3 regions of the Aquabacter albus genome follow, and region 3 is predicted to be linked to each of the others. Evidence: predicted binding sites of a transcription regulator. Region 3 holds the regulator's gene; each other region holds the start of a gene.
The links. Region 3 encodes LexA, which represses DNA repair genes until DNA is damaged. Its sites were predicted from a motif close to TGTTCNNNNTGTGTTCNG; they were not measured.
Positions count from the first base shown of each region.

Region 1: a site for LexA is predicted at 2,976-2,993, ahead of ABLE91_RS11380 (YifB family Mg chelatase-like AAA ATPase). Genes of this name have one in related genera too.
Region 2: a site for LexA is predicted at 6,864-6,881, ahead of ABLE91_RS11310 (ATP-dependent helicase). Genes of this name have one in related genera too.

Region 1 covers NZ_JBDZDT010000004.1:358,262-367,811, forward strand. The annotation lists gene ABLE91_RS11370 (MFS transporter) at 1-472, shown strand, start outside; gene ABLE91_RS11375 (polyamine aminopropyltransferase) at 498-1,211, opposite strand; gene ABLE91_RS11380 (YifB family Mg chelatase-like AAA ATPase) at 1,388-2,920, opposite strand; gene ABLE91_RS11385 (MFS transporter) at 3,064-4,338, shown strand; gene ABLE91_RS11390 (hypothetical protein) at 4,429-4,584, shown strand; gene ABLE91_RS11395 (class I SAM-dependent methyltransferase) at 4,648-5,430, shown strand; gene ABLE91_RS11400 (polyhydroxyalkanoic acid system family protein) at 5,612-5,923, opposite strand; gene gshB (glutathione synthase) at 5,973-6,917, opposite strand; gene ABLE91_RS11410 (DUF1345 domain-containing protein) at 7,025-7,690, opposite strand; gene ABLE91_RS11415 (YraN family protein) at 7,773-8,153, opposite strand; gene rsmI (16S rRNA (cytidine(1402)-2'-O)-methyltransferase) at 8,146-9,051, opposite strand; gene ABLE91_RS11425 (penicillin-binding protein activator) at 9,170-9,550, shown strand, end outside.
Region 2 covers NZ_JBDZDT010000004.1:339,974-349,523, reverse strand. The annotation lists gene ABLE91_RS11335 (FAD-binding oxidoreductase) at 1-953, opposite strand, end outside; gene ABLE91_RS11330 (thioesterase family protein) at 1,175-1,684, shown strand; gene ABLE91_RS11325 (hypothetical protein) at 1,744-2,025, shown strand; gene ABLE91_RS11320 (50S ribosomal protein L11 methyltransferase) at 2,043-2,963, opposite strand; gene ABLE91_RS11315 (GGDEF domain-containing protein) at 3,026-4,234, opposite strand; gene ABLE91_RS11310 (ATP-dependent helicase) at 4,416-6,818, opposite strand; gene ltnD (L-threonate dehydrogenase) at 7,164-8,078, shown strand; gene moeB (molybdopterin-synthase adenylyltransferase MoeB) at 8,110-8,934, shown strand; gene ABLE91_RS11295 (WD40 repeat domain-containing protein) at 9,047-9,550, shown strand, end outside.
Region 3 covers NZ_JBDZDT010000005.1:100,110-109,659, forward strand. The annotation lists gene gyrA (DNA gyrase subunit A) at 1-1,173, shown strand, start outside; gene ABLE91_RS13185 (LysE family translocator) at 1,170-1,781, shown strand; gene ABLE91_RS13190 (AraC family transcriptional regulator) at 1,794-2,708, opposite strand; gene ABLE91_RS13195 (SDR family NAD(P)-dependent oxidoreductase) at 2,839-3,603, shown strand; gene coaD (pantetheine-phosphate adenylyltransferase) at 3,685-4,206, shown strand; gene ABLE91_RS13205 (peptidylprolyl isomerase) at 4,267-4,848, shown strand; gene ABLE91_RS13210 (peptidylprolyl isomerase) at 4,913-5,371, shown strand; gene lexA (transcriptional repressor LexA) at 5,463-6,170, opposite strand; gene ABLE91_RS13220 (molybdopterin molybdotransferase MoeA) at 6,297-7,508, opposite strand; gene moaC (cyclic pyranopterin monophosphate synthase MoaC) at 7,510-7,989, opposite strand; gene ABLE91_RS13230 (DUF2147 domain-containing protein) at 7,995-8,411, opposite strand; gene trpC (indole-3-glycerol phosphate synthase TrpC) at 8,505-9,296, opposite strand; gene trpD (anthranilate phosphoribosyltransferase) at 9,293-9,550, opposite strand, start outside.

The DNA.
Region 1 (9,550 bases), on a different contig from region 3:
GTCGCTCGCCATCGGCACGCTCGGCCTCATCGCCGGCCTCACTGCCACGCTCGTTATGGGCCATCTGTCTGACCGCGTCGGCCCCAGGCCCATGCTCATTTACGGGTCGGTGGTGACGGCTGCCCTCTCCGTGCCCCTTCTGGCGCTGGCGTCCACCGGCACGCTGCTCGCCGCCACGCTCGCCCAGTTCGGCCTCGCCCTCCTGGTGGCGATCTTCCTCGGCACGTTGCCGGCGGTGTTCGTCTCGCTGCACGACGTCGCCATGCGCTGCACCGCCTTGTCGCTCGGCTACAACATGGCGCTGGCGATCTTCGGCGGCACCGCGCCCCTGGTGGCGACGCTGCTGGTGCAGGGCACCGGCTGGTCCGCGGCCCCCGGCCTCTATCTCGCGCTCACGGCGCTGGTGTGCGGCGGGCTCGCTTTTCTTTTACCGAGGGAAAAGCGGGGCTGGCCGATGGTTCAGGACCGTTGATCTAACGGTCGTCCTCGTGACCGCTCTAACGTGGGGCGCGTACCGGCGAGGCCTTGGCGCCGGTGACGGCCTTGGTGGCGATCCAGATGAGATGCCGCGCCCCGCCCGCCTTTCCGTTCGCGCGGACCTTGACCTCATCCACGCCGAACCCCGCTTTGCGAAGGCGGAGCGTGAAATCCCGGTCCGGTGCCGACGACCACACGGCCAGCATGCCGCCGGGGCGCAGCGCCGTGCGGGCGGCGTCCAGGCCCCGCGTGTCGTAGAGGCCGTCATTGGCCGCGCGCGTCAGCCCGCCGGGACCATTGTCCACATCCAGAAGGATCGCGTCATAGGCTGTCTGCCCTGAGCGTATCAGGCTGCCGACATCGCCTTCGAACAGGCTGACGCGCGGATCGGTCAGGCTGGTCCCGAAAATCCCCGCCATGGGCCCGCGCGCCCAGCTGATGACGGCCGGCACCAGTTCCGCGACCACGATCTCGGCATCGGCCCCGAGTTCGGCGAGCGCCGCGCGCAGGGTGAAGCCCATGCCAAGCCCGCCGATGAGCAGCCGCGGCTTCGGGCGCTGTCCAAGCCGCTCGCAGACGAGGGCGGCCAGCGCTTTCTCGGATCCGCTGAGGCGGCTGTTCATCAGCTCCGTGGCGCCGGACATGATGGAGAATTCGTCTCCCCGCTTCATCAAGCGGAGCTCGCCGAGCCCATCGGGCACTTTCGCGGTATCGAGCAGGATCCAGGGAATCACGGGGCAACTCGTTGGCCGATGGTGCGCATCGCCTTTCATTGGACCGAAAAGCGCGGTTCGCCCAGTCCCTGGGATCGATGGACCACAAATGTCATGCGGCCCGGAGCATCGGCCGGGCAACCGCATCGGCCTGGAGCCTTTCGATCGCTCCGGCGCGGCGCCGAAAGCCCAGCCCCTCAAGCCGCCATCCGCGTCCGATCCGTCAACGCCCGATACGCCAGCGCCTCCGCCAGATGCCGGCGCCCCACGCTCTCCGCCCCATCCAGGTCCGCCAGCGTGCGCGCCACCTTCAGCACCCGGTGATAGCCGCGGGCCGAGAGGCGCATGGCCTCCGCCGCGTCGCGCAGCAGGGCCGCGCCGGCGGCGTCGGGGCTCGCAACCGCTTCCAGCAAGGGGCCGGAGGCGACGGAATTGGTGCGCACGTCCGGCCGGTCCAAAGCGGCATAGCGCTCCACCTGGAGGGTGCGGGCGGCGGCGACGCGCGCCGCCACGTCCCGCGAGCCCTCCGCAGGCGCAGGAAGGACGAGGTCGGCGGCGGTCACCGCCGGCACTTCCAGGTGGATGTCGATGCGGTCGAGGAAGGGCCCGGAGAGGCGCGCCTGATAGTCCTCGGCGCAGCGCGGCCCGCGCTTGCAGGTGAAGCCCGGCTCCCCTGCCTTCCCGCAGCGGCACGGATTCATGGCGGCGATGAGCTGGAAGCGGGCGGGATAGGTGACGCGGTGGTTGGCGCGGGCGATCAGCACCTCGCCCGTCTCCAAAGGCTGGCGCAGGGAATCCAGCACCTGGGGCGAGAATTCCGGCAGTTCATCCAAGAATAGCACGCCGTGATGGGCGAGGGAGACCTCGCCCGGCTTCGCCTTCATGCCGCCGCCCACCATGGCGGCCATGGAGGCGGAGTGGTGCGGCGCGCGAAAGGGGCGGCGGTCCACCAGCGCACCGTCCTCGATGGCCCCGGCCACCGAGGCGATCATGGAGACGTCCAGCATTTCCGCCGGCGCGAGCGGCGGCAGGATGGAGGGCAGGCGCTGGGCCAGCATGGATTTTCCCGCGCCCGGAGGCCCCACGTACAAGAGATTGTGCCCTCCTGCGGCGGCGACTTCCAATGCACGCTTGGCGGTCTCCTGGCCTTTCACGTCGCGCAGGTCCGGCAGCATGTCAGGCCCCTTGCGCATGCGTGGGTCGGGCCGCGCCAGCACCTGCCGGCCGGTGACGTGGTTCGCCAGCTGGATCAGCGAGAGCGGGGCTAGGATGTCCATGTCCGGGCTCGCCCAGGCGGCTTCCGCCCCGCAGGCGGCGGGGCAGATGAGGCCGTGGCCGCGCGCATTGGCGCCGATAGCCGCTGGCAGTACCCCCGCCACCGCCGCGATGGACCCGTCGAGCCCCAATTCCCCCACCACGGTGAAGCCGTTGAGGCAGTCGGCGGGAATGGCGCCGATGGCGGCCATGAGCCCGAGCGCGATGGGCAGATCGTAATGGGAGCCTTCCTTGGGCAGATCGGCGGGTGCGAGGTTGATGGTGATGCGCCGGGCCGGCAGCGCGAGCCCGGAGGCAATCAGCGCCGCCCGCACCCGTTCTTTCGCCTCGGTCACCGCCTTGTCAGGCAGGCCGACGATCGTGAAGGCAGGCAAGCCCGGGGCGACATGCACCTGCACGTCCACCGGGCGCGCCTCGACCCCCTCGAACGCGACCGTCGCCACCCTCTGGATCACGCCAGCCTCCCTCAACCCTGAGTATGTAAGGCTACCCGAGTGCCGCAAGGGGAGCAAGAACATATTAAGAACATTAGGCGGCGAACAGTGATTCCCATCGGCGTCCGGCCGTTCTAGGCTGGCGGGAAAGCCGGGAGGGGCAGATGGGCGCGACGCGGTTCCGCTGGGTGGTGATCTTCCTGCTGTTCGCCATAACCGTGGTGAACTATGTGGACCGCGCCGCCATCTCCTACGCTATTCCGCTGATGGAGCGGGATCTCGGCCTCTCGAAGGCTGATGCCGGCACAATCCTCGGCGCCTTCGGGCTCGGCTATGCGGTGACGACGCTCCTGGGCGGCTTCGCGGTGGACCGCTATGGCGCCCGCCTCGTCCTCACCCTGGCCGCCGTGCTCTGGAGCATCTCCATCGGCCTCACCGCGGCGGCCACCGGCTTTTTCGCACTTTATGCAGCGCGGGTACTGCTGGGCGTCTCGGAAGGACCGAATTTTCCCGCCCTCACCGGCGCGGTGAGTCGCTGGCTCGCCCCGGAAGAGCGGGCCACCGCGCTCGGCAATGCGCTGGTGGCGGTGCCCATCGCGCTCGCCATCGGCGGGCCCATCGTCACCCAGCTTCTCGGCGCACTGGACTGGCGCTGGACCTTCGGCGTGCTGTTCGCACTCTCCATCGTCTGGGTGCCGCTCTGGTTCCTCCTGTTCCGGGACGATCCGGCGCAGTCGCCGCACGTGAACGCCGCCGAGCTCAGCCATATCCGCGAAAGCGGGCCTGCGGCGCCGTCCCATGCGTTGCTGAAGCTGCCGGAGGGCGCGGTCATCCGGAAGCTGCTCACCAACCGCACGCTGGTGGTGAACTATTGGGCTTTCTTCGTCTTCGGCTATTTCCTGTTCTTCTTCATGACGTGGCTGCCCAGCTATCTGGAGCAGGTCTACAAGCTGAACCTCGCCACCGTGGGGCTCTTCACCGTGCTGCCCTGGCTCACCGCCGCCGTGGCGCTATGGGCGCTCGGGCGCTGGTCTGACCATCTGCTGAAGACCACGGGGCGGCTGCGGATCTCGCGCACCTATCTCATCGCCGGCACCCAGCTCATCGCCGCGCTCGCCGTGATCCCGGTGGCATTCGGCCCCAGTCTCGGTGTCGCCATCGCCTGCATCACGGTGGCGGTGGCCGCCTCCATGGGGGCGAATGCGGCTTATTATGCGGTGAACGTGGACATCGTGCCGGCGCGGGCGGCAACCGCTTTGGGCATCATGGATTTCGGCTTCGCCATTTCCGGTTTCCTGGCGCCGGCGCTCACGGGCTGGGTGCTGGGCCTGCGCGGTTCGTTCGCCGACTGCTTCCTTCTGATGGCGGTTCTCGCCCTTTCATCCGTGGTGCTGGTGTTGGCGTTTCACCACCCCGATGCGGACAAGGAGACCGCGTGAGGCTTATGGCCCCTTTATGGACGCCGGGCGGAATGCCGATGGCGCCATTATGCGGGGCGGGAGGAAGAAAGGGGTGAAAGGAGACACCCCATGCTCGCCAGGAATGAAGCATCGCATGACGTAACGAAAGACGGAGGGCATCGCCACCCGGTGCACAGCCTGAAGTATGCCGCCACCCAGGCTTTGTGGTTTTCTCCCCTTATTCTTGCCGTGATTGTGCTGCGCTACGCCATCGCAGCGATGTAAGCTTAGAGCGGGGCCGGATCCATGACAGCGGACCGGTTCCGCGTTTTTGCCCCGGAGGCCCCCATGCAGAGTTCCCAGGCGCGCGCCGCCACCATCCAGGATCTGGTGGCGAGCCAGTTCGGCCCCCAGGCCGAGGCTTATGTCACGAGCGCGGTCCATGCGAAGGGCGAGGACCTGGAGGATCTGGCGAAGCTGATCGCCGGGCGCGGCGCAGCCCGTGTGCTCGATCTCGGGTGCGGCGGCGGGCATGTGAGCTTCACCGTCGCGCCCCATGTGGCGGAGGTGGTCGCCTATGACCTCTCCCCCGACATGCTGAAGGCGGTGGTGAAGGAGGCCGACGGGCGGGGGCTGCGCAATATCATTCCCGTGCAGGGCGTCGCGGAAGACCTGCCGTTCCCGGAGGCGAGCTTCGACTTCGTGGTCTCGCGCTACAGCGCCCATCACTGGCGCCATCTGCCCTCGGGCCTCGCCCATGCCCGCAGCGTGCTGAAGCGCGGCGGGCGCGCCATCTTCATGGATGTGGTGGCGCCCGCCAATCCGCTCTTCGACACGTTCCTGCAGAGCGTCGAGCTGCTGCGCGACCCCTCCCATGTGCGCGATTATTCGGTCGCTGAATGGACACGCGCGGTGCAGGCGGAGGGCTTTCAAGTGCAGAGTGTGGTGGAGCGCAGGCTGCGGCTCGAATTCGTGTCCTGGGTCACGCGCATCGCGACGCCGGAACTGCACGTGGCCGCCATCCGCTCCCTGCAGGAGAAGGCGTCCGAAGAGGTGCGCCGGCACTTCGACATCGAAGAGGACGGCACCTTCACCATCGACACCATGACGCTCATGCTGGCGCCGGCGTGAGCGGAAGGCCTCTCCGATATTCGCAGGCAGGCTCCCTCTCTCGCTTGCGAGGGAGGGCTGGGGAGGGGGCCTTCAAGCAGAACATCGTATCAGAATCTGTGGCCGGCACCTTTCCCCCTCCCTAACCCTCCCCCGCAAGCGGGAGAGGGGATTAAGGCGGCGGTGTCGCGCGGCCCCAGGCCTATTTCTTCTCCAGCATGATCCGCCCCTGGCGGTCGATGAGCGCCTTGGCCTTCTCCGCCACCACATGGAGCAGCCAGGGCAGGACCACCTGAAGGTGGACCGCGTCCTCGGCCACGTCGATCTGGCCCGAGGCCTCCTGGCCCATGACCGCCACGCGGAAATCCAGGTGCTCGCCGGTCCAGGTCTCCTCCATCACCGAGAGCTTGTCGCCGAAGCGGGAGCGCACGGAGGACAGGCCGGTCTGGAGGCGTCGCGTGGCCTCCGCCTTGCCGAGGCGGTGGGGGATGGAAACGGCGAGGGGCTGCGGCATGAATGGTCCCGTTATCTGCCGGACAGGAACGGCGCTGGGCGCTTAAGGTTCAAAAGCCGCGCTTCTCCTCGATCCGGTCCCAGATCTGTTCGGCGATATCAGGGCCGCCGAGCCGCTTGATGGCGCGCAGGCCCGTGGGGGAGGTGACGTTGATCTCGGTGAGGTTGCCGTCGATCACGTCGATGCCCACGAAGAGCAGTCCCCGCTCGCGCAGAGCCGGGCCGATGCGGGTGCAGATTTCCTTTTCCCGGTCCGTGAGGTCGGTGGGCTTTGCCGCCCCGCCGCGCACCATGTTGGAGCGCAGGTCCCCCTCGCTGGGCACCCGGTTCACCGCGCCGGCCGCTTCGCCATTCACCAGAATGATGCGCTTGTCGCCGTGCTTCACCTCGGGGAGGAAGCGCTGGATCACCCAGGGCTCGCGGAAGGTGGCGGCGAAGAAATCATAGAGCGAGCCGAAATTGAGGTCGTCGGCGGTGAGGCGGAACACGGCGCCGCCCCCATGCCCGTAGAGCGGCTTCATCACCACGTCGCCATACTCGGCACGGAAGGCCTTGATCTCCCCGAGATCCCGGGAGATCAGGGTCGGCGGCATCAGGTCGGGGAAATGGGTGACGAAGATCTTCTCCGGCGCGTTGCGCACATGGCCGGGGTCGTTCACCACCAGAGTCTTGGGATGGATGCGCTCCAGAAGGTGCGTCGAGGTGACATAGGCCATGTCGAAGGGCGGGTCCTGGCGGAGCAGCACCACGTCATAGTCGGCGAGCCGCACCCGCCGCTTCTCGCCGAGGGTAAAATGGGCGCCCGCTTCGTCCTTCACGGTGAGCGCTTCCACGGTGGCGAAGATCTCGCCGTCGCGCATGGCGAGCTGGTCGGGCACGTAATGCACCAGGCTGTGCCCGCGCCGCTGCGCCTCCAAGAGGAGCGCGAAGGTGGAATCCCCGGCAATGTTGATGCGGGAGATGTGGTCCATCTGGACCGCGACCTGAAGGGCCATGAAAGTCTCCGGAGACCGCCGGGCGGCGGCTGGATGAGGATCAGCCCCTATCTATAGACGCGCTGCGGCGCCCGCCAGAGTGGCGGGTGCGGCTTGCCCAGAACCCATCATCCGCTCAGGACATTGATGGTGAAGGCGAGGACGCCGATGTTGAACACGAACGCGGCCAGGCAGTGCAGCGTCACCACGCGGCGGAAGAGCGGGTTTGTGACGTTCACATCCGAGGTTTGGAAGGTCATTCCGAGGCAAAAAGAGAAATAGATGAAATCCCAGTATCCGGGTTCTTCACATTCCGGAAAATCGAGACCGCCCACATCATCGTTGTCTTCCTCTTCGTCTTCGGAATAATACAGGTAAGCATAATGAAGCGTGAAAACTGCATTGCTGAATGCCCATGTGAGGGCCAGCGTGAGGATGATGAGGAGAATGAGTGAGGTGTCGGCGCCTCCCGTTTCCCGGAGTTCATTGGCGATCACCACCAGGATTTCCAGCGAAACAAGGAAGGTGAGCGCCAGCAGCCAGACCCGGTTGGCGTCGTTCCTTCGGGCGGCCTCGCGCATGTCGTCGGGCTTTCTGCCGAGAAGCGCCCAGCAGGAGACGAGGAAGACAAAGGCCGCGATATCGAACCCGATCATGATGCCGAGCCGCCAGCCAAACAGCCAAACGGCGACCGTGCTCGCGACGACAAGCACGCATGCGAACAGCAGGAATCTCGGCGGGGCTATGACATTCCCGATGCCGCGCTCTTCTATCGAGGACACTTGCTCAGCCATGGGAGGAGGGTTCTCTTGCGGGGTGTGCCGGCAGCTCGTAGCGGGTGGAGGCCGTCGCGCAAGGAGGTAGCATAATCGCGCTTTATGTCTCCATCTCGAACGCGCCGGGCAGGTGTTCCACGGCACCGCGCGTGGAGACGAGGATGGCGTCGAAGCGGGCATTGAGGTCTGCCAGCTCCGGATGTTCCGCGAGCCACGCTTCCGCCGCCGCCGCAATGCGCCGCTGCTGGCGGGGAAGGATGGAATAGGCGGCGCTGTCGAGGTCCGCGCGCACCTTCACCTCGCAGAAGACGAGGAGATCGCCGAGACGCGCCACGAGGTCGATCTCGCCCGCCTTGGTGCGCACGCGGCTGGCGAGGATGGAAAAGCCGAGCGCTTCCAGGAGACGTGCGGCCCGCGCCTCCGCCTTTAGCCCGCGCTCGTGAGCCGCCTGCCGGACGAGGCGGGCCGCGGCTTCATCCATCCGCGTCGGTCCGGGTCAGAGCCAAGGCGCGGGCATAGACTTCGCGCTTGGGGCGGCCGGTGAGGGCGGTGACGGCGGCCACCGCATCCTTCAGGGAATGGTCGGCGAGCGCGCGGGTAAGCGCGGCGTCCACGTCGTCGTCTTCGGCGGCTTCCTCGGCGGGCGGGCCGATCACAAGTACGATCTCGCCTTTGGGCGCGCCGGCCTCGGCATAATGCGCGGCGAGGGCGGAAAGATCGCCGCGCCGCACCTCCTCGAATGCCTTGGTGAGTTCCCGGCAGACGGCGGCGGGGCGGGGGCCGAGGATGTCAGCAAGGTCGGCGAGGCTTTCGGGCAGGCGCGGGCCGGTCTCGTAAAGCACCAGGGTCGCGGGGAACGGCTTCAATTCGGTGATGCGGTTCCTGCGCTGCCCATCCTTCGGCGGCAGGAAGCCGTCGAACAGGAAGCGGTCCGTGGGCAGGCCCGCGGCCACCAGGGCCGCCAGCAAGGCGGAGGGGCCGGGAATGGGGTGGATCTTGAACCCGGCCTCTGCCGCTTCCACCACCAGCTTGTAGCCAGGGTCTGAGATGAGGGGCGTGCCAGCATCCGAGACCAGGGCCACCGCTTCCCCAGCGGCAAGGCGGGCGAGGATCTTCGGGCGCATGCTGGCGCCATTGTGGTCATGATAGGGGATCAGCGCGGTCTCGATGCCGTAGCGGTCGGTGAGGCGGTGGGTCATGCGCGTGTCCTCGCACGCGATCACGTCAGCCCCCGCCAGCGTCTCCAGCGCCCGCACGCTGATGTCGGACAGGTTGCCGATGGGGGTTGCCACCACATGCAGGCCGGGCGCGGGCCGCGCGGCGAACTGCCGGCTGCCGGCAAGGGTATAGGAACGGGGGCGGTCGGGATCGCGTGTCATGCCCGCACCTTAATGCCTCTCACACCTGTGCGACACCTGCGCGGCGCCCTCGCCAAACATCGTTTGAGACGATATGCCTTGAACCGGCGAGTTTTGCGCGTTTGGCGAGGAGAATCGGGTGGACGAGGGCGCGCCTTTCCCGGCGGACATGAACAGGACCCGGAAGGTCACGACGCGCCGGGAGATCGTGGTCGGTGCGTTCCGCTTCGCCGGCCTGTCAGCCGTCACCGCCACCCTCGCGGCCTGCGCCGGCGGAGACTATAGCCGCGAGCCGGCGCCCCAGGCGGCCCCCGCCCCCACCGCGCAGCCTTTGGCAACTGGGCCCGTGGTGGCGCTGATCCTGCCTTTGGGCGCGCAGGGCAATGCCGGCGCCGTCGGCCAGTCGCTGCGCAATGCGGCGGAGCTGGCGCTCTCGGAGCTTGGCTCGCCCGCCATCACGCTGATCGTGAAGGATGACGGGGGCACCTCCCAGGGCGCCCGTGCGGCGGCGGAAGCGGCC
Region 2 (9,550 bases), on a different contig from region 3:
GCCCAGGTGAAGGGGCCGCCGGAATTGTCGGCGGCGATCTCCGCGAACCGCTCCGCCTGCTCGCGGGCGCCCATGGCCGTGCCATGGAATTCCAGGAACAGATGCGGTGTCTCCGGAAGGCCGAGCTTGGCGTAGGCGTTGGAGGCGCGCACCTGCATCTCGTCCAGAAGCTCGATGCGCGCGACAGGAATGCCGGACTGGATGGTGGCGATCACCGCATTGCAGGCATCGCCAATGGTGGGAAAGGGGCAGACGCCGGCTGTGATGGCCTCGGGGATCCCGTAAAGCTTGAGCGTGATCTCGGTGATGACCCCGAGCGTGCCCTCCGCGCCGATGAACAGGCGGGTGAGGTCATAGCCGGCGGAGGTCTTGCGGGAGCGCCGGGAGGTGGTGATGAGCTCGCCATTGGGCAGCACCACCTTCAAGGCGAACACATTGTCTTTCATGGTGCCGTAGCGCACCGCATTGGTGCCCGAGGCCCTGGTGGAGACCATGCCGCCCAGTGAAGCGTCGGCGCCGGGATCGATGGGAAAGAACAACCCCTGGTCGCGCAAGTCTTCATTAAGTCTTTTACGGGTAACGCCGGGCTCGATGATGCAGTCCAGATCGTCGGCATGGATGGCGAGGATGCGGTTCATGCGGGACAGATCGAGGCAGACCCCGCCGCGCGGCGCATTCACGTGGCCTTCCAGCGATGTGCCCGTGCCATAGGGAATGACCGGCATGCCGTGGGCGCGGCAGACGGCGAGTGTCGCCTGCACGTCTTCTGTGCACTCCGCGAAAACCACCGCATCTGCCGGCTCATTGGGCAAATACGTTGTGATGTTGGCATGTTGCTCGCGCACAGCCCTGGACATCACGACCTTGTTACCCAACACCTCAAGCAGAGCGTCAAGCGCCGGCGAAAAATCGTTCGCCGGCTGGGGCTCTACCTTTGCACCCGCAACAACCATTTAAGAATCCTTTAAAAAGCCCGTGGCTCTCAGGTGCGCTCTCGGCAGCTTAATCGCTGAAGCGCCGGCCGCAAACCGCCTTACGCCCTGCCCCAATTACACCTTTTGTGCCTTATCCCTCCGCACGAGCGACATTTTTACGCCAAATGGTCAGTGACCAATGTCTTTCAGCGCGGCACACTGCGCTTTCATCGTGCATTTCTCTGAACGGCGAGGTTGCCATGTGGAACCGACCCGAGTTCGAACCCGTGTTCTTTGCGCCCTTCGTCTCATCCGCCATGGCGGTTGAACGGGAGTGGGTGGACTATAACGGCCATCTCAACATGGCCTACTACAATGTATTGTTCGACCGCGCCGTGGACGAGGCGCTGACCCTGCTCGGGCTCGGTCCGCATTATGCCGTCACGCAACGCGCCTCCTTCTTCACCGCCGAAACCCATGTCCGCTACCTGCAGGAACTCTCCCCCGGCTCGCCCGTGCGCGGAACCGTTCAGCTCGTGGACTATGACGAGAAGCGGCTGCACCTCTACCAGCACCTGCACCATGCCTCGGAAGGCTGGGTATCGGCCACTTGCGAGCAGGTGGCGCTCCATGTGGACCTCGACACCCGCCGGGTCGTGCCGTTTCCCGATGACGTGCTTGAGCGCGTGGCCGGCATGAAGTCGGTTCATGCCGCACTGCCCACGCCCGACGGGCTGGGGCGCAGCATCGGGCTCAGCGCCCGGAGCTGAGCCGCGCAAATCCAGCTGCCGGCTAAGGTGCCGTTGCCTTACGGACAAGCCTGCGCCTCATGCAGGTCAGCCATGCTGACCTACGCGTTCTGCCGCGACGCATCATGAATTATCTTGCGCTGCATCATGGATCGCATCATGCGACCCCGGATGCAGTGGAGGATGTCCTCATGAGCGCTGTAACGCTTTCTCCTTCCAAGGGTTATGCCGCCGAAGCGGCAGCGCCGAAGAAGGGTTTTCTCGGCCGTCTGTATGCCGCCATCCTCGCTGCCCAGGCGGCGCGCGCCGAGCGCGAGCTGGCTTTCTACATCCAGCGCACCGGTGACGATCCGCGCAAGTGACAGCCTGCGCAGCGTTTTCAGAAGAGCGGACGCGCGCTTGCGCCGCCGGCCGATAGGGTCAGCGTCGTCCAGCCCTCGATATTGCGCCGGCGCACCAGCTTGAGCCCCTGCGCGCGATAGGCCGCCAGCGCGGCGTTCGCGTGGGATTCCAAGAGGCCGGAGAGCACGACGCGCCCGCCGGGCGCCAGAAGCGGGCGCAACGGTTTGGCGAGCCGCTTCAAGGGCGGCAGCAGGATGTTGGCGAGGATCAGGTCGTAAGGACCTTCCCGCTGCAGGGCCGGGGCATCGACGCCGGGCGCCAGCACCATCCGCACGAAAGGCGCGCTGGCATTGGCGCGCGCATTCTCTTTCCCCGTGCGCACAGCCACCACATCGATATCACCGGCCATCACCAGGGTCCGGAAGCGCCGGGCGGCGGCGATGGCCAGAACCCCCGTGCCCGTGCCCACGTCCAGCACCCGCCGGGGCGTGCCGCGGCGGGCCTCATCCACGATGGCCGCGAGGCAGCCCTGGGTGGTGCCGTGATGCCCGGTACCGAAGGCGAGCGCCGCCTCGATCTCGATGCCGATGCCATTGGGCGGGACGCGCGCGCGGTCGTGGGAGCCGTGGACATGGAACGGCCCGACGCGCACCGGCGCCAGTCCTTCCAGCGAGGCGGCGATCCAGTCCTTCTCCTGCAGCTCCCCGAATTCCACGCGCGCGGCGAAGTCCTCGCCGGCGGCCACCACCACCAGATCGCGCAACATGTCGGGGTCGAACGCGCTGCCCGCATAGGCTTCCACCGCCCAGACGCCGTCCGGCTGCTCGAAGTTCGCCACTGCGACCTCTGCCGGATCGAAGGTCTCGGCGATCAGGTCCGCAATGCGCCGTGCGTCCCCCTCGGGCGCGGAGACGCGCATGTAGTGGGTGGCGTCATTGGGCAGCAGGCCTTCCAGCATCGCATCTAGGTCCATGGAACGGGGTGGCGGCCACGCCCGGGCGGTCCGCCCAGGCGAGGATCTCACGCCTCGAATGCGCCGACCACGCGGCCGCGCTCAAGGGTCTTGGCGGCATAGACCCTGTTGTCCGCCGCCGACAAGAGGCTGGCGACGCTTTCTCCATCCATGGGCGTGGTGGCGATGCCGATGGCCACGTCCGGCGGAGCGATGCCGTCGGGCAGTTCGCTGATGCCCTCGATCCTCTGCCGCATCATGGAGGCAACCTGGACAGCGGCCTGGTGCGGCAGGCCCGGTGCCAGCACCGCCAGGGCGTTGCCGTCGAACCGGACCACATAATCTCCGGCCCGCAGCCCTTCGCTGATGGCCTGAGCCACCAGACGAAGGACCTGCCCGGCCCGGTCCGCCTGGGACCCGCAGGCGGACGGTGGATCCACATCCACCAGCATCAGGGTCAAGGGCCGGCCCGTGGAGACGCTGACGCTCACGAGGTCCAGCGCCAGCTGGTCAAAGCGCGCCCTGTGGAACGCCCCCGTCACCGGATCGTGCCGCAGGCTCACCTCGGAGAAGCGCATGGCGGCGCGGCCGGGACGCATGGGCACGCCCTCCACATGGCGGAGATAGAAGACGAGGAGCGCCGCGTAGAAACCCGTGGCGAGCACCTTGCCGATCCAGCCGCCGAGGCCCACCGCGAGCGGCACGCCGAAAGCGAAATGCAAAGCCGGGAAGAAAAGGAGCTGGTCGAAGGTGCAGGTGATCGCCAGCGTCAGCCACGCGGACAGCCAGAGCCGGCGGCCGGACCGGCGCATGAACCATTCAAACAACCGGAAGATGAAGGCGCATTCGATGAAGAGCAGCAGCGTGCCCCACAGCATGAGCGCGCTCATCTGGTTGAGGAAGGAAATGTCTGCCGGCCGTTGGAACGGAAACCGCGCATGCTCGAAGCCGAGCAGCGCGGCGATGATGGTCAACAGGAAGCTGCCCAGCAGCAGGCCGTAGACGGGCTGGCGCGCCGCAAACAACCCTTCGCGGATGTAGACCAGCAGAAGCATGCTCATGCAGCCCGCATAGAGCACGAGCGAGCCGGGAGAGAGCCCGAGCCCGAAGGGCATGACGAAGAAGAAGGAAGAAGAAAGATAAACGGTGGTGAGATGCATCACCCCGAGGGCGCAGAACAGCCCGCCGATGCCGATGACCGTCCGGGCCCGGAACAGCGCCAGCATCAGGCCGAAATAAACCGCCATGTCGGCGAACAGCAGGAGAAAGTTGGACAAGTGCATGGGTGATGGCACAAAAATCGAGCGGCTGCGGTCCGGCAGCGGCTTTCCGCATTATAATACCGTTCTATAGCAGTTTTTTAAACGCGTCAGCCGCTGGGGAGGCTAAAGCCGCTAGGTGCCGTAGGGAAGCGGACATGACGCCCCGGCACCAAAAAATCCCCCCGGCGCCCAATCCTCACGCTTTGTCGAGGAAGCTTTCCAGTACCCGCTTCTCGCCGGCCTTCTCGAACTGGACGGTGAGCTTATTGCCGTCGATCCCGGCCACCTGTCCGTAGCCGAACTTCAGATGGAACACGCGCTGGCCCAGGGAAAAGGCCGAGGGCGCGCCGGTCGAGGCGGCGATGAGCGTTCCCTCGATGACCGGGGCGCTTCCCCCCCGGCTGAAGGACCGTCCCCGCTCCGCAAAGCCGCCGCCTGATGCCCCGCCCCGCGCGGCCTGCGCCCGCTGCCAGCCGGGCGTCGCATAGGTGGAGGAGAAGGGCTCGGCACGCGCGGCCTTGTCGAACCGGCTCTCGCCGTAGGAGCCCCCGCCATAGGAGGAGCCGCCCCAGCCGAAGCCGCCCTTCGATTCCTCCACCTGCACATGCGCATCGGGCAGTTCGTCGAGGAAGCGGCTCGGCACGGTGGAATTCCACAGGCCGTGGATTCGCCGGTTGGAGGCAAAATAGACCCGGGCGCTGAGACGAGCACGGGTGATGCCCACATAAGCGAGGCGCCGCTCCTCTTCGAGGCCGGCCTTACCCTGCTCGTCCAGGGCGCGCTGGTGGGGGAACAGGCCCTCCTCCCAGCCCGGCAGATAGACCGTGTCGAACTCCAGCCCCTTGGCGGAGTGCAGGGTCATGATCTGCACGGCGTCCTCGCCGGCGCCGTTGTCGGTGTCCATGACCAGGGAGATGTGCTCGAGAAACCCCTGCAGGTTCTCGAACTGCTCCATGGAGCGGACCAGCTCCTTGAGATTTTCAAGCCGGCCCGCCGCCTCCGCGGAGCGGTCCTTCTGCCACATCTCGGTATAGCCGCTCTCGTCCAGCACGATCTCGGCCAGCTCGGTATGGCTCATGTGGCGGGACTGCTCGCGCCAGCGGTCGAACGACTGGATGAGGCCGCGCATGGTGGCGCGCACCTTCGGCTTCAGCTCCTCGCTGTCGCCCAGGGCGCGGGCGGCCTCCTGGAGCGGAATGCCGGTGGCCCGGGCCACGTCGTGCACCTGCTTCACGGTCGCATCGCCGATGCCGCGCTTCGGCACGTTGACGATGCGCTCGAAGGCGAGATCATCCGCTGCCGAGTTGACGCACCGCAGATAGGCCAGCGCATCGCGGATTTCCGCCCGCTCATAAAACCGCGGCCCGCCGATGACCCTGTAGGGCATGCCCACCGTGACGAAGCGGTCCTCGAACTCGCGCATCTGGAACGAGGCCCGCACCAGGATGGCGATCTGCGACAAGGGATGGCCGGAGCGCTGGAACGCCTCGATCTCGTCGCCGATGGCCCGCGCCTCCTCGCCTGAATCCCAGGAGCCGGTGACGGAGACCTTCTCGCCCGCCTCGCCTTCGGAGAACAGGGTCTTACCGAGCCGGCCCTCATTGTTGGCGATAAGGTGGGAGGCAGCGGCAAGGATATGGCCCGTGGAGCGGTAATTGCGCTCCAGGCGGATCACCTTGGCGCCGGGAAAATCGCTCTCGAAGCGGAGGATGTTGTCCACTTCCGCGCCACGCCAGCCATAGATGGACTGGTCGTCGTCGCCGACGCAGCACACGTTCTTCGAGCCCTGCGCCAGGAGCCGCAACCAGAGATACTGGGCGACGTTGGTGTCCTGATACTCGTCCACCAGCAGGTATTTGAACCGGCGGTGATAATCCGCGAGCACTTCAGGATTTTCCCGGAACAGGCGGATGCCCTCCAGGAGGAGATCGCCGAAATCCACCGCGTTCAGCGCCTTCAGCCGCGCCTGATAGGCGGCATAGAGCATCTGCCCGCGCCCATTGGCGAAGGCCGAGCCCTCGCCGGGGGGCACGTTATCGGGCGAGAGGGCCCGGTTCTTCCAGCCGTCGATGGTGGAGGCCAGAAGCCGGGCGGGCCAGCGCTTGTCGTCGATATTTTCCGCCGCCAACAATTGCTTCAGCAGGCGGACCTGGTCGTCCGTGTCGAGGATGGTGAAGCCGCTTCTCAGCCCCACCAGCTCGTAATGCCGCCGCAGGATGCGCACGCCGATGGAGTGGAAGGTACCGAGCCAGGGCATGCCCTCCACGGCGTCGCCAACCATGGAATGGATGCGCTCCTTCATCTCCCGCGCGGCCTTGTTGGTGAAGGTCACCACCAGGATCTGCGAGGGGAAGGCACGGCCTTGTGAGAGGATATGGGCGACGCGGGCGGTGAGCACGCGGGTCTTGCCCGTGCCCGCCCCGGCCAGCACAAGGAGCGGCCCGTCCAGGGTCTCCACCGCCTCGCGCTGCTCGGGGTTGAGGCCGGAAAGATAGGAGCGGGAGGGCGCGCCGCCGGCGCGCGCACGCTCGGCGATGCCGCCCGGCTTGAGGGCCGGCGGGTTCGCCGCTTCGCTTGTCAGGTGTTTTCTCTGTTCCAGGGGACTAGCCAACCGCGCGTCTCGCCTCGCCGCTGATTCTCGTGCGAGAACAAAATGGCACCGGCAGGGCCGGATTGCGAGGGGCGGGAGCCCAGAAGCGGATTCTTGTGTGCAAAACGGCCCTTTGGCCTGTGCGCCTTTATGCGCTGACGGGCGGATATGTGCTGGCACGGCAGAGTTCCGATGCGTCAATCCGGCCCCACACAAGAGGGCCGGGTTGAGCCTGCCATGACGGCTTCGGGCGCCGAGAACACCCTTGGCAGGCGGCCGGCTCCGGCCTTACCAAGGCTATGAAGCGGGACGACGATCCCGCAGCCGCCCTGAAGGCGGCGGGGAGACACGGCCATGACATCATCAGACACTCTGAAAGCGGCGGTCTTCGGCCTTGGCTCCATGGGCGGCGGCATGGCCCGCTCGCTGCTGCGGGCCGGCCTCGATGTCACCGGCTTCGATCCCTCGGCGGACGCGGTCGGCCAGTTTGTGACGGACGGGGGCAAGGGCGCTCCGAGCGCGGCCAAGGCGGCGGAGGGCGCCGACATCGCCGTGAGCGTGGTGGTAAATGCCGCCCAGACGGAAAGCGTGCTGTTCGGGCCGGAAGGTGTGGCCGAGGCGCTGCCCGAGGGCGCGGTCTTCATCTCCTGCGCCACCATGGACCCGGAGAAAGCCCGTGCGCTCGCCGGCCGGCTGGAGGCCACCGGCCGGCTCTATCTCGACGCCCCCATTTCCGGCGGCGCGGCGCGGGCGGCCACCGGAGCCCTCACCGTGCTGGCCTCAGGGAGCCACGCCGCGTTCCAGAAGGCCCGGCCGGCGCTCGATGCCATGGCCGCCAAGGTCTATGAGTTGGGCGATGCGCCGGGCACGGGCGCGGCCTTCAAGATGATCAACCAGCTCCTCGCCGGCGTGCATATCGCCGCCGCCTGCGAGGCGTTCACCTTTGCGGCCAAGCAGGGGCTGGACCTTGCGAAGGTGTACGAGGTCATTACGGCCTCCGCCGGCAATTCCTGGATGTTCGAGAACCGCATGCCCCACGTGCTCGCGGGCGACTACAAGCCGCTCAGCGCCGTGGAGATCTTCGTGAAGGATCTCGGCATCATCCACGACATGGCGCGGGACGCGCGCTATCCCGTCCCGCTCGCCGCCGCCGCGCTCCAGATGTACCTCGCCGCTGCGGGGTCGGGCATGGGGCGGGACGATGATTCCTCGCTCGCGCGCATCTATGCCCAGCTCTCCGGTACATCCCTTCCGCCGCCGCAGGGATGAAATCGGCGGGCTTAGTGTCTAGATAACGCCCATGGCCTTCTCATCCGAAGAAATCGAACGCTATGCCCGGCACATCGTCCTGCGGGACGTGGGCGGACCGGGTCAGCAGAAGCTGAAAGCCGCCAGCGTGCTGGTGGTGGGCGCCGGCGGGCTCGGCGCGCCTGTGCTCCTCTACCTTGCGGCTGCGGGCGTGGGGCGGCTGGTACTGGTGGATGACGACGAGGTCTCCCTCTCCAATCTCCAGCGCCAGGTGATCCACCGCACGCCGGATATCGGCCGGCCCAAGGTGGAGAGCGCCCGCAACTTCGTTAAAGCCCTGAACCCGCACGTGGAGATGGAGCTTCACCGCACCCGCCTCGATGCCTCCAACGCCATGGCGCTGGTCTCCTCCGTGGACGTGGTGGTGGACGGCTCCGACAATTTCTCGACGCGCTATCTCGTCTCCGACGCCTGCGCCCTGGCGAAGCGCCCGCTCGTGACCGCCGCTCTGGGCACCTTCGACGCCACCCTCACCACCCTGCGCCCGCACGAAGTGGGGCCGGACGGCACGCCCAACCCCTCTTATCGCTGCCTGTTCCCCGAGCCGCCCCCGCCCGGCACCGTGGCGCCCTGCGCGGAAGCGGGCATTCTCGGCGCGCTCGCGGGCGTCGCCGGCTCGCTCGCCGCCCTGGAGGTCATCCGCGCCATTGTCGGGTTCGGCGAGGGGCTGGTGGGCAAGCTGCTGATGATCGACGCGCTCTCCATGCGCTTCGAGACGCTGAGCTATGCCTACGATCCGGAGAACCCGCTCACGGGCACGGTGCCGACCATCTCCGACCTTTCGGAGCACGCGCGGGATGCCGAGACGGCGCACTGAAGGCTACCCAGATCAAGCCGGCCATGGTGACATCTTCGTCCCCACCCCATCGCGACAAATCCCGCAGCGTGCCTTATCTAAGCCGTTCGCGTTCAAGGGTGTCCCAGATTCCATGACCTCCGCTCCGTCCTCCCTCACCGACAAGGTCCAGACGTTCGCCTTCGAGAGCGGGCTTGCCGCCGCGCGCTTCGTGGGCGGCATTTGCGCATTCGTGGAGGATGAGGGCCGCGCCACCCTGGTGGGCGAGACGTCGCAGGCGGTTACGCTGCATGACGGAGTGGTGCTGGAGACCGCGGGGGACGGAAAGCGGCTGCTCACCGCCGGCGATGACGGCACGGTGAAGCAGCTCCTCGCCACCGGCGAGGTGCGCACGCTCGCCGAGCACAAGGGCCGCTGGATCGACCATGTGGCCCTCGGCCCCGACGACAGCTTCGCCTATTCCACCGGCAAGACGGCCTATTTCATGCCGGCGAAAGGCAATGAGCGGCGCAGCCTCGATGCGCCCTCCACCGTGGGCGGGCTCGCCTTCGCGCCCAAGGGGCTGCGGCTCGGCATCGCCCATTATGGCGGCGTGACGCTGTGGTTCCCCAACGCCCTGGGCGTGAAGCCGGAGGGC
Region 3 (9,550 bases):
CAGCGCGAGGAAATGGTGGTCACCGTCTCCCACGCCGGTTACGTGAAGCGCGTGCCGCTCTCCGCCTATCGGGCACAGCGGCGCGGCGGCAAGGGCCGCTCGGGGATGACCACGCGGGACGAAGATTTCGTCACCCGCCTGTTCGTGGCCTCTACCCACGCCCCGGTGCTGTTCTTCTCCTCCAAGGGCAAGGTCTACAAGCTGAAGGTGTGGCGCCTGCCCGCCGCCGCCCCCCAGGCGCGCGGCAAGGCGCTCATCAACATCCTGCCTCTGGAATCCGACGAGCGGATCACCTCCATCGTGCCCTTGCCGGAGGAGGCGGATGCGGAAGGCCGCATTCAGATCATGTTCGCCACCACCGGCGGCACGGTGCGGCGCAACGCGCTGGCGGACTTCTCCCAGGTGAACCGCAACGGCAAGATCGCCATGAAGCTGGAGGAGGGCGACGCCATCGCCTCGGTCCAGCTCTGCACCGAGGATGATGATGTCCTCCTCACCACCGCAGAGGGCGCCTGCATCCGCTTCCCCGTCACCGAGGTGCGCGTGTTCAAGGGCCGCGATTCGGTGGGCGTACGTGGCATCCGGCTGGGCGAGGGTGACCGCACCATCTCCATGGCCATCATCCGCCATCTGGATGCCACCGCCGAGGAGCGCGTCGCTTATCTGCGCCTCGCCGGCGCGGTGCGGCGTGGCAACGGCGCCAATGGGGAGAACCCGGAGGAGCCCGTGACGGTGGAGGCCGATGCGGAAGAGCCGGTTGCCGCCGACACCCGCCTGCCCGAGGAGCGCTACGCCCAGATGGGCGCGGCGGAGCAGTTCATCCTCACCCTATCCGAGAATGGCTACGGCAAGCGAACTTCGTCCTACGAGTATCGGGTGACCGGACGCGGCGGCAAGGGCATCGTCGCCATGGCGGTGAACGAGCGCAACGGCCGCCTTGCCGCCTCCTTCCCGGTGGAGGACCAGGACCAGATCATGCTGGTGACCGATGGCGGGCAGCTCATCCGCTGCCCGGTGGACGGCATCCGCATCGTCGGCCGCGCCAGCCAGGGCGTCATCGTGTTCGACACCGCCGAAGGCGAGCGCGTGGTCTCGGTGGAGCATATCCCCGAGGAAGAGGACGACGCGGCCCTGGAGGGCGACCTGCCGAGCGAGGGGGGCGGGGAGGCGTGATCCCCGCCGAGAGCCTCGTTCTCTTCGTCCTGGCCTGCCTCGCGCTCGGGGCAACGCCGGGGCCGAACGTGGCTCTCATCGTCGGCACCAGCCTCAAGCATGGCCGGCGCGCCGGCCTGCTCACCGCCACCGGCGTGAATGTGGGCCTCGTGCTCCAACTCGCCGTGGTGGCGGCGGGCCTCGCCTGGCTGGTGGAGCTGTTCTCCCGTCATTTTGATCTGGTGCGCTATCTCGGCGCCGCCTATCTCGCCTGGCTCGCGGTGCTGCAATGGCGCAGCGCGGGCAAGGGGAGCGCGGCGCCGGCCCCCTCCGGCCGTGCCGCCTTCATGCGGGGCTTGGCGGTGGCCTTCGCGAACCCCAAGACCCTGCTGTTCCACGCGGCCTTCCTGCCCCAGTTCGTCACCGATCCGGTCGATCCCGTGCCGCAGATCGCACTTCTGGCGGCCATCTTCGCGGTGATCGCCCTTGTTGGCGACATCATCTGGGCGCTGGCGGCGGACCGCCTGCGCGCCGCGGTCGCCGGCCGCTTCGCCCGCGTGGCGGACCGGGTCTCGGCGGGCATCCTGGTGGGCGGCGCCATGGTGCTGCTGGCGGCGGGCCGGCGATAGGGCGTGCGCCTTTCAGGCGTGCAGAAGCGCTTCCGGCGCGGTGGAGCGACGGCTGACCTCCATGTCGCGTCGGGGCGGGGCGCCGAACATGCGCGCATATTCGCGGGTGAACTGCGACACGCTCTCATAGCCGACCGTGAAAGCGGCCTGGCTGACCGCGCTGCCCCCCGTCAGGAGGAGGCGGCGAGCTTCCAATAGGCGAAGCTGCTTCTGGAAATGGAGCGGGGAGAGGGACGTCACCGCCTTGAAATGATGGTGGAACGAGGACGGGCTCATGCCTGCCGTCGCCGCTAGGCGTTCCACGGGAATGGGCTGGTCGAACTCCGCCCGCAGCACCGCCACGGCGCGGGCGATGCGCGCCGTGTGGCTGTCCGGCACGGCAAGACGGCGCATGGCGCTGCCGTGGCGTCCCGTCAGCAGCCAATAATGCATTTCCCGCACGATGGAGGGGCGCAGCACCGCCAGAGCCTGCGGGCGCCCCAGAAGCCGGGCGAGGCGGAGGGCGCAGTCGTGCAGCGCGGCGTCCGTCTCTTCCACGATAATGTAACCGTCCGGCCTTTCCCGCGGGACCGGAACCGCCTCCATCTGATCCATCACCTCGCGCAGGAGCGCCATGTCCAGTTCAACCGCCAGAGCGAGATAGGGCGATTGCGGGCTCGCGGTCACGATCCGGCCGATCACCGGCACGTCCGCATTCACGATGAGCGACTGGCCCGCGCCGAAGCGCAGCATGGTGTCGCCCGTGAGCACTTCCTTCGCGCCCTGCAGGACTAGGCAGATCAGCGGCCGGTAAATGGTGGGGATGTCCCGGGTCGGGCCATTCGCCCGCACCAGCTCCACGCCTTCCATGCCGGTGAGGGTGAGGCCCTCTATGTCAGCGGGCCCTTCGGCATGCCGCTTCACGAGATCGATGAGTTCATCCGTCATGGCGCGATCCTAGCTCTTCCTGCGGCGATCTCCAGTGGGATTGGAGGATTAGGCAAGTCTCCTGGATCTTCCGGCAAGCCGTCCGAGGGGAGAGGGGATACATCCCTCCCATCCACTTGGAGGATCAAGCATGACCACGGAAACCAGGATCGCCCTCATCACCGGTGGCAGCCGCGGGCTCGGCCGCAATGCCGCTTTGAGCCTCGCCCAGCGGGGTGTGGACGTCATCCTCACCTATCACTCCCGTCGCGCGGAGGCGGACGCCGTCGTGACGGAGATCGAGGCGCAGGGGCGCAAGGCAGCGACGCTGCAGCTCGATGCGGGCAATGCCGCAAGCTTCGAGGCTTTCGCGGCCGCGGTGAAGAAGACCTTGGCCGCCGTCTGGAGCCGCGACCGGTTCGATTTCCTCGTGAACAATGCCGGGATCGGCATCCACATGCCCTTCGCCGAGACCACGGAGGATATGTTTGACGAGCTGGTCAACATCCACCTGAAGGGCACTTTCTTCCTCACCCAGAGGCTGCTGCCCCTCATTGCGGATGGCGGGAGCATCGTGAACCTCTCCAGCGGGCTCGCGCGCTTCACGACGCCGGGCTTCTCGGCCTATGCCGCCATGAAGGGCGGCATCGAGGTGCTGACCCGCTACATGGCCAAGGAACTGGGCCATCGCGGCATCCGGGTGAACACCATCGCACCGGGGGCCATCGAGACCGATTTCGGCGGCGGCGTGGTGCGCGACAATGCGGAGAGCAACCGCCAGGTCGCCGCGGCCACCGCCCTTGGCCGGGCCGGTCTGCCGGACGATATCGGCCCGATGATCGCGGCCTTCCTCGGCGAAGAGAACCGCTGGGTGAACGGGCAGCGCATCGAGGTGTCGGGCGGCGTTAATCTCTGACCGGCAATCTCTGATCGGAACGGGGGCGGACCATCCGCCCCCATTGCGCCCGCGCGCGGGGCGGGCTAACGCTTGCGCCCGATGAATGCCGTCGCCCACACCACCCGCACCGCCATCTATGCCGGATCGTTCGATCCGCCCACCAACGGGCATCTGGACGTGGTGCGCTCCGCCTGCCGCCTCGCCGACCGGCTGGTTCTGGCCGTGGGCATCCACCCCGGCAAGGCGCCGCTCTTCACCCCGGCCGAGCGCCTCGCCATGTTGGAAGAGGTCTGCGGCCCGGTGGCAGCAGAAGAGGGCACCGCCCTCGACGTGCTCACCTTCGACAATCTGGTGGTGGAGGCGGCGCAGAACACCGGCGCCGGCCTGCTGATCCGCGGCCTGCGCGATGGCACCGATCTCGATTATGAGATGCAGATGGCCGGCATGAACGGCACGCTCGCGCCTGACATCCAGACCGTCTTCCTGCCCGCTTCCCCCCGCGTGCGCCCCATCACCGCCACTCTGGTGCGGCAGATCGCGGCCATGGGCGGCGACGTCTCCGCCTTCGTCCCGCCGGCGGTGCTCGCGCGCCTGAAGGCCAAATTCCCGAAGAGGGCCTGAGCCCAGGCGCCCCACCAAACTTGACCGCGCTTAAGGGTGCGGCAGCCCAAGGAGAGCTTCATGCGCAGTGTCTTCGGCCGCATTTCCGGCGGCATCGTCCTCGCTTTCGCGCTCATGGTGGCCGCAGCCCTGCCGGCCGCCGCCCAGGCCCAGGCCAAGCCCGATCCGGAGAACACGCTCTATCTCGACACCACCTATGGCCGGGTCGTCATCGCCCTGCGGCCGGATCTTGCGCCCAAGCACGTGGAGCGGCTGAAGCTGCTGTCCCGCGAGGGCTTCTACAACAATGTGCCGTTCCACCGGGTGATCGACGGCTTCATGGCCCAGACCGGCGACGGCCAGTTCGGCAACGGCACGGGCGGCTCGAAATATCCGAACCTGCCGGCCGAGTTCACTAGCACCCCGTTTGTGCGTGGCACGGTGGGCATGGCCCGCTCTTCCGCACCCAACAGCGCCAATTCGCAGTTCTTCATCTGCCTCGACGCCGCGCCGTTCCTGAACGGCCAGTACACGGTGGTGGGCGAGGTGGTCTCGGGCATGCAGTTCGTGGACAAGATCAAGAAGGGCTCGCAGGCCAATAACGGCACGGTGAGCACCCCCGACCGCATCGTGAAGATGCAGGTGGCGGCGGACGCGAAATAGCGCGCCGCCTTGTTCAAAGCGCGAGAAGCGCTTTCCGGTTTCCTCCCACCAAAGGAGCAGCCCCATGGCTGACGAAGTGATCGTCCTCGAAACCACCAAGGGCGAAGTGGTCATCGGCCTCCGGCCCGACCTCGCGCCGGGCCACGTGGCCCGCATCAAGGAGCTGGTCTCCGAGGGCTTCTATGACGGCGTGCCGTTCCACCGCGTCATCGACGGCTTCATGGCGCAGACCGGCGACCCGACGGGCACCGGCATGGGTGGTTCGGGCAAGAAGCTCAAGGCCGAGTTCAACAAGCAGCCCCACACCCGCGGCACGGTCTCCATGGCCCGCGCGGCGAGCCCCGATTCGGGCGACAGCCAGTTTTTCATCTGCTTCGGCGATGCCCGCTTCCTCGACAACCAGTACACCGTGTGGGGCGAGGTGATCTCGGGCATGGACAATGTGGACCAGATCAAGCGCGGCGAGCCCGTGCAGGATCCCGACAAGATCGTCTCGGCCAAGCTCCAGCCCAAGGGCGAGTGAGCGTCAAAGCCTCTCGACCCTTTGAAAGTCAAAATGCCCAGGCTCTGCCTGGGCATTCTTGTTTGTGACGACCCGTTTCCGAGCTGGTCGATCAATAGCGCCGCATGAGCCCGATGAGCCGGCCCTGGATGCGCACGCGGTCTGGGCCGAAGATGCGGGTCTCGTAAGCGGGGTTGGCGGCTTCCAGGGCCACGGAAGCGCCTTTCTTGCGCAGGCGCTTGAGGGTGGCTTCTTCCTCGTCCACCAGCGCCACCACGATATCGCCCGTGTCCGCCGTGTCGCATTTGCGGATGAGCACTGTGTCGCCGTCCAGGATGCCGGCCTCGATCATGCTGTCGCCGCGCACTTCCAGGGCGAAATGCTCGCCCGTGCCGAGCATTTCGGGCGGCAGATTCAGCGTGTGGCTGCGGGTCTGGATGGCGGAGATGGGAGAGCCGGCGGCGATGCGGCCCATGACCGGAACCGTGACGGTGGGGGCGACATCCTCGTCTTCCGCCATGGGGCGCACGCGGCCAAGACTGCCCTCGATGACGCTGGGCGAGAAGCCGCGCCCGGCGCGCGGAGAGGCAAGGCCCGGCGCCACGCTGTCCGGCAGGCGCACAACCTCCAGCGCCCGCGCCCGGTTGGGCAGGCGGCGGATGAAGCCGCGCTCTTCCAAGGCGGTGATGAGGCGGTGGATGCCCGATTTGGAGCGCAGGTCCAGCGCTTCCTTCATCTCGTCGAAGGAGGGCGGAACGCCCGTCTCCTTCAGGCGCTCATGAATGAAGCGCAGGAGGTCGTACTGCTTGCGTGTGAGCATGGCCGCCCCGTTCCTTCCGGCTCCCAGACCGCTGCCAGCTCGGTTAAGAGCCGTGAAACAAATCGAGAACAAGCATTAGCTGTTCCTTTTGTGTTCCGCAAGCATGAACATGGCGTAAATGCGCCGTCAGGCCATGAAAGCTATAGCTTCGCAGGCATCGCCTGCGGCCCCGGCGGGGGCGTGGGCCTCGCGAATCAGGAGGCAGTCGGCCTCGGCGAGCGCCGAGAGCATGGACGAATCCTGCACCGGCAGGGGGGTCACGAGCTGCGCGCCGTCGGGGGCGAGGGTCATGCGGGCGCGCACATAATCGCGGCGCATGTCGTTGGCCTTCACATCCACGGCGAGGCGCGCGGGCACGCGCGCAGGGCCGGGCGCGGCGCCCTGGAGCGCGTTGAGCAGCGGCACCAGGAAGAGCAGCGAGCAGACATAGGCCGAGACGGGATTGCCCGGCAGGCCGAGGACCCGCAGGGCCTCGCGCCGGCCGAACATCAGGGGTTTTCCCGGGCGCAGCGCGATCTTATGGACGGCGAGGGAAACGCCCTCCTCGCGCAAGGCCGGCGCCATGAGGTCGTGCTCGCCCACCGAGGCGCCGCCGGAGGTGACGAGGAGATCGTATCCCCCCTCGGCCGCCCGGCGCACGGCGGCGCGGGTTGCCTCCATGGTGTCGCCCACGAGGCCGAGGTCGAACACCTCGGCGCCGGCTGCCCGGGCCAGGGCGGCGATGCCATAGACGTTGGAGACCACCACGTCCGAGGGGGCGCCGGTGCCGGCACCGGGACGCACCAGCTCGTCGCCGGTCTGGAGGATGGCGACGCGCGGCCGGCGGCGCACCGGCACGAAGGCGTGGTCCGCCGCGGCCGCGAGCATGACCGTGCGCCCGTCCAGCCGGCAGCCGGCACGCAGGACGGCGTGTCCGGCAGTAAAATCGAAGCCGGCCTTGCGGATGTTGCGGCCGGGGGCGGTCGGCTCCACCACCGTAACCGTGTCGCCGTCCCGCGTGGTGTTCTCCTGGATCACCACCGTATCGGCGGCGTCCGGCACCAGCGCGCCGGTGAAGATGCGCGTCGCTTCCCCTCGCGCGATCCGGCCCGCGAAGGGCCGCCCGGCGGCGGATTCGCCGATCACCTTCAGCGCGGCGGGGAGGGCTTCGATGTCGGCAGCCGCCACCGCATAGCCATCCATGGCGGACATGTCGGCGGCCGGCTGGCTGCGGCGGGAAATCAGGTCTTCCGCCAGCACGCGGCCATGGGCGTCGGCGATGGCGACGGTCTCGGCGGGCAGGGGCGTGACGTCGGCCAGGGTCAGCGCCATGGCCTCGTCGACGAGCATCAGAGCCATGTCAGCCTTCCGCGGTCCAATGGCCGGAGCGCCCGCCGGACTTCTCCAGCAGCCGCACGCCTTCGATGCGCATGCCCCGGTCAACGGCTTTGGCCATGTCATAGATGGTGAGGCAGGCAACGGAGACGGCGGTGAGCGCCTCCATCTCCACGCCCGTCTGGCCGGAGGTGCGCACCCGCGCAGTCACCACGAGGCCCGGCAATGCGGCATCGGGCGAGATCTCCACCTCCACCTTGCTCAGCATCAAGGGGTGGCAAAGGGGGATCAGCTCGTGGGTGCGCTTCGCCGCCATGATGCCGGCAATGCGCGCGACGCCGAGCACATCGCCCTTCTTGGCATTGCCGGAGAGGATGAGGTCCAGCGTTTCGGCGGCCATCTCGACGCGCCCTTCGGCCAGCGCTTCGCGCGTGGTGATCTCCTTGTCGGAGACATCCACCATGCGTGCGGCGCCGGAGGCGTCGAGATGGGTCAGGGTGGCCATAAGCCTTACTTCGCCCGCTTCCAGGTCTGGGTCTCGCAGAAGGGCACGATCACGCAGCCGCGCACCTTCAGCGTGCTGTCGCCTTCCAGCGTGAGGGTGGCGCTGTAGGTCTTGCCGTCGTCGGGATTATAGATCTTGCCGCCGGTCCAGTTGCCGCCGCTGCCGGTGAAGCCCTGGAGCATCATGAGGCCCTTCAGGGGGCGGCTGCGCAAAGCGGCATCGGCATTTTTAGAATCCGTCAGCGCGGGATTCGCCTTGATGTCGTCCGAGGTGATGAGACGTCCGCACACGGAAGCGCCGCAGGCGGCGATTTCCACCACGCCGTCATCGGTGGGGGTGAGCCAGGTGCCGGTCACGTCGGCCGCGAAAGCGGGCATGGCAATGAGGGACAAAACCGCTGCCGAAAAGGCTGCCCTGCGCATTATCGTCTCCTGAAACGACTGTCGGATTCGCCTCCAGGCGAGGCGGCGCACTATGGCAGGCCGGCGGTACCTCTCCAAGAGGCGGGAAGCGCCTTATGCCGCAAGCAGCGCGCGCGTCGCCGCTGCGACATCGTCTTGCCGCATCAGGCTCTCACCGACCAGGATGGTGCGGATATCGACCTTTGCGAGGCGGGAAACGTCGGCGGGGGTGAAGATGCCGCTTTCGCCGATGCAGATGCGGTCGGACGGTACCTTGGCGGCAAGCCGCTCGCTGGTGGCGAGCGTGGTCTCGAAGGTGCGCAGGTTCCGGTTGTTGATGCCGATGAGCGGGCAGGGCAGGGCCAGCGCGCGGTCCAGCTCGGCGTCGTCATGCACCTCCACGATGGCGTCCATGCCCCATTCGGTGGCACAGGACAGGAGGTCGGCGGCCAGCGCGTCGTCCACGGCCGCCATGATGATGAGGATGCAGTCGGCCCCCCAGGCACGGGCTTCGGGCACCTGATAGGTGTCGTGCATGAAGTCCTTGCGCAGCGCCGGCAGACCTGTGGCGGCGCGGGCGGCGGTGAGGAATTCCGGCGCGCCCTGGAAGGAGGGGCCGTCGGTGAGCACGGACAGGCAGGCCGCGCCGCCGGCCTCATAGGCGCGGGCGAGGGCCGGCGGGTCGAAATCGGCGCGTATCAGCCCCTTGGAAGGGCTCGCCTTCTTCACCTCGGCGATAAGGGCGGTGCGGCCTTCGGCCAGAACGCTGCGCAGCGCGCCGGAGAACGGGCGCACGGGAGAGGCGGCGCGGGCGGCGGCTTCCACTTCTGAAAGGGGAAGGGCGGCCTTGGCGGCGGCGATCTCTTCGCGCTTATAGGCTTCGATGCGGGTGAGGATATCGCTCATGACGCGAGCTTTTCCGAAACGTGGACAAGGGTTTCCAGCCGCGCGCGCGCGGAGCCGGTATCGAGGCTCGTGGTGGCCATGGCGACGCCCTCGGTGAGGTCTGCCGCGCGGCCGGCGATGAGGAGGGCGGCGGCCGCATTGAAGATGGCCACGTCGCGATAGGCGCCGGGCTCACCGTCCAGCACTGCCCGCAAGGCGAGGGCATTGTGCGCGGCATCGCCGCCCTTCAATGCGCCGGGCGCGGCGCGCTGAAG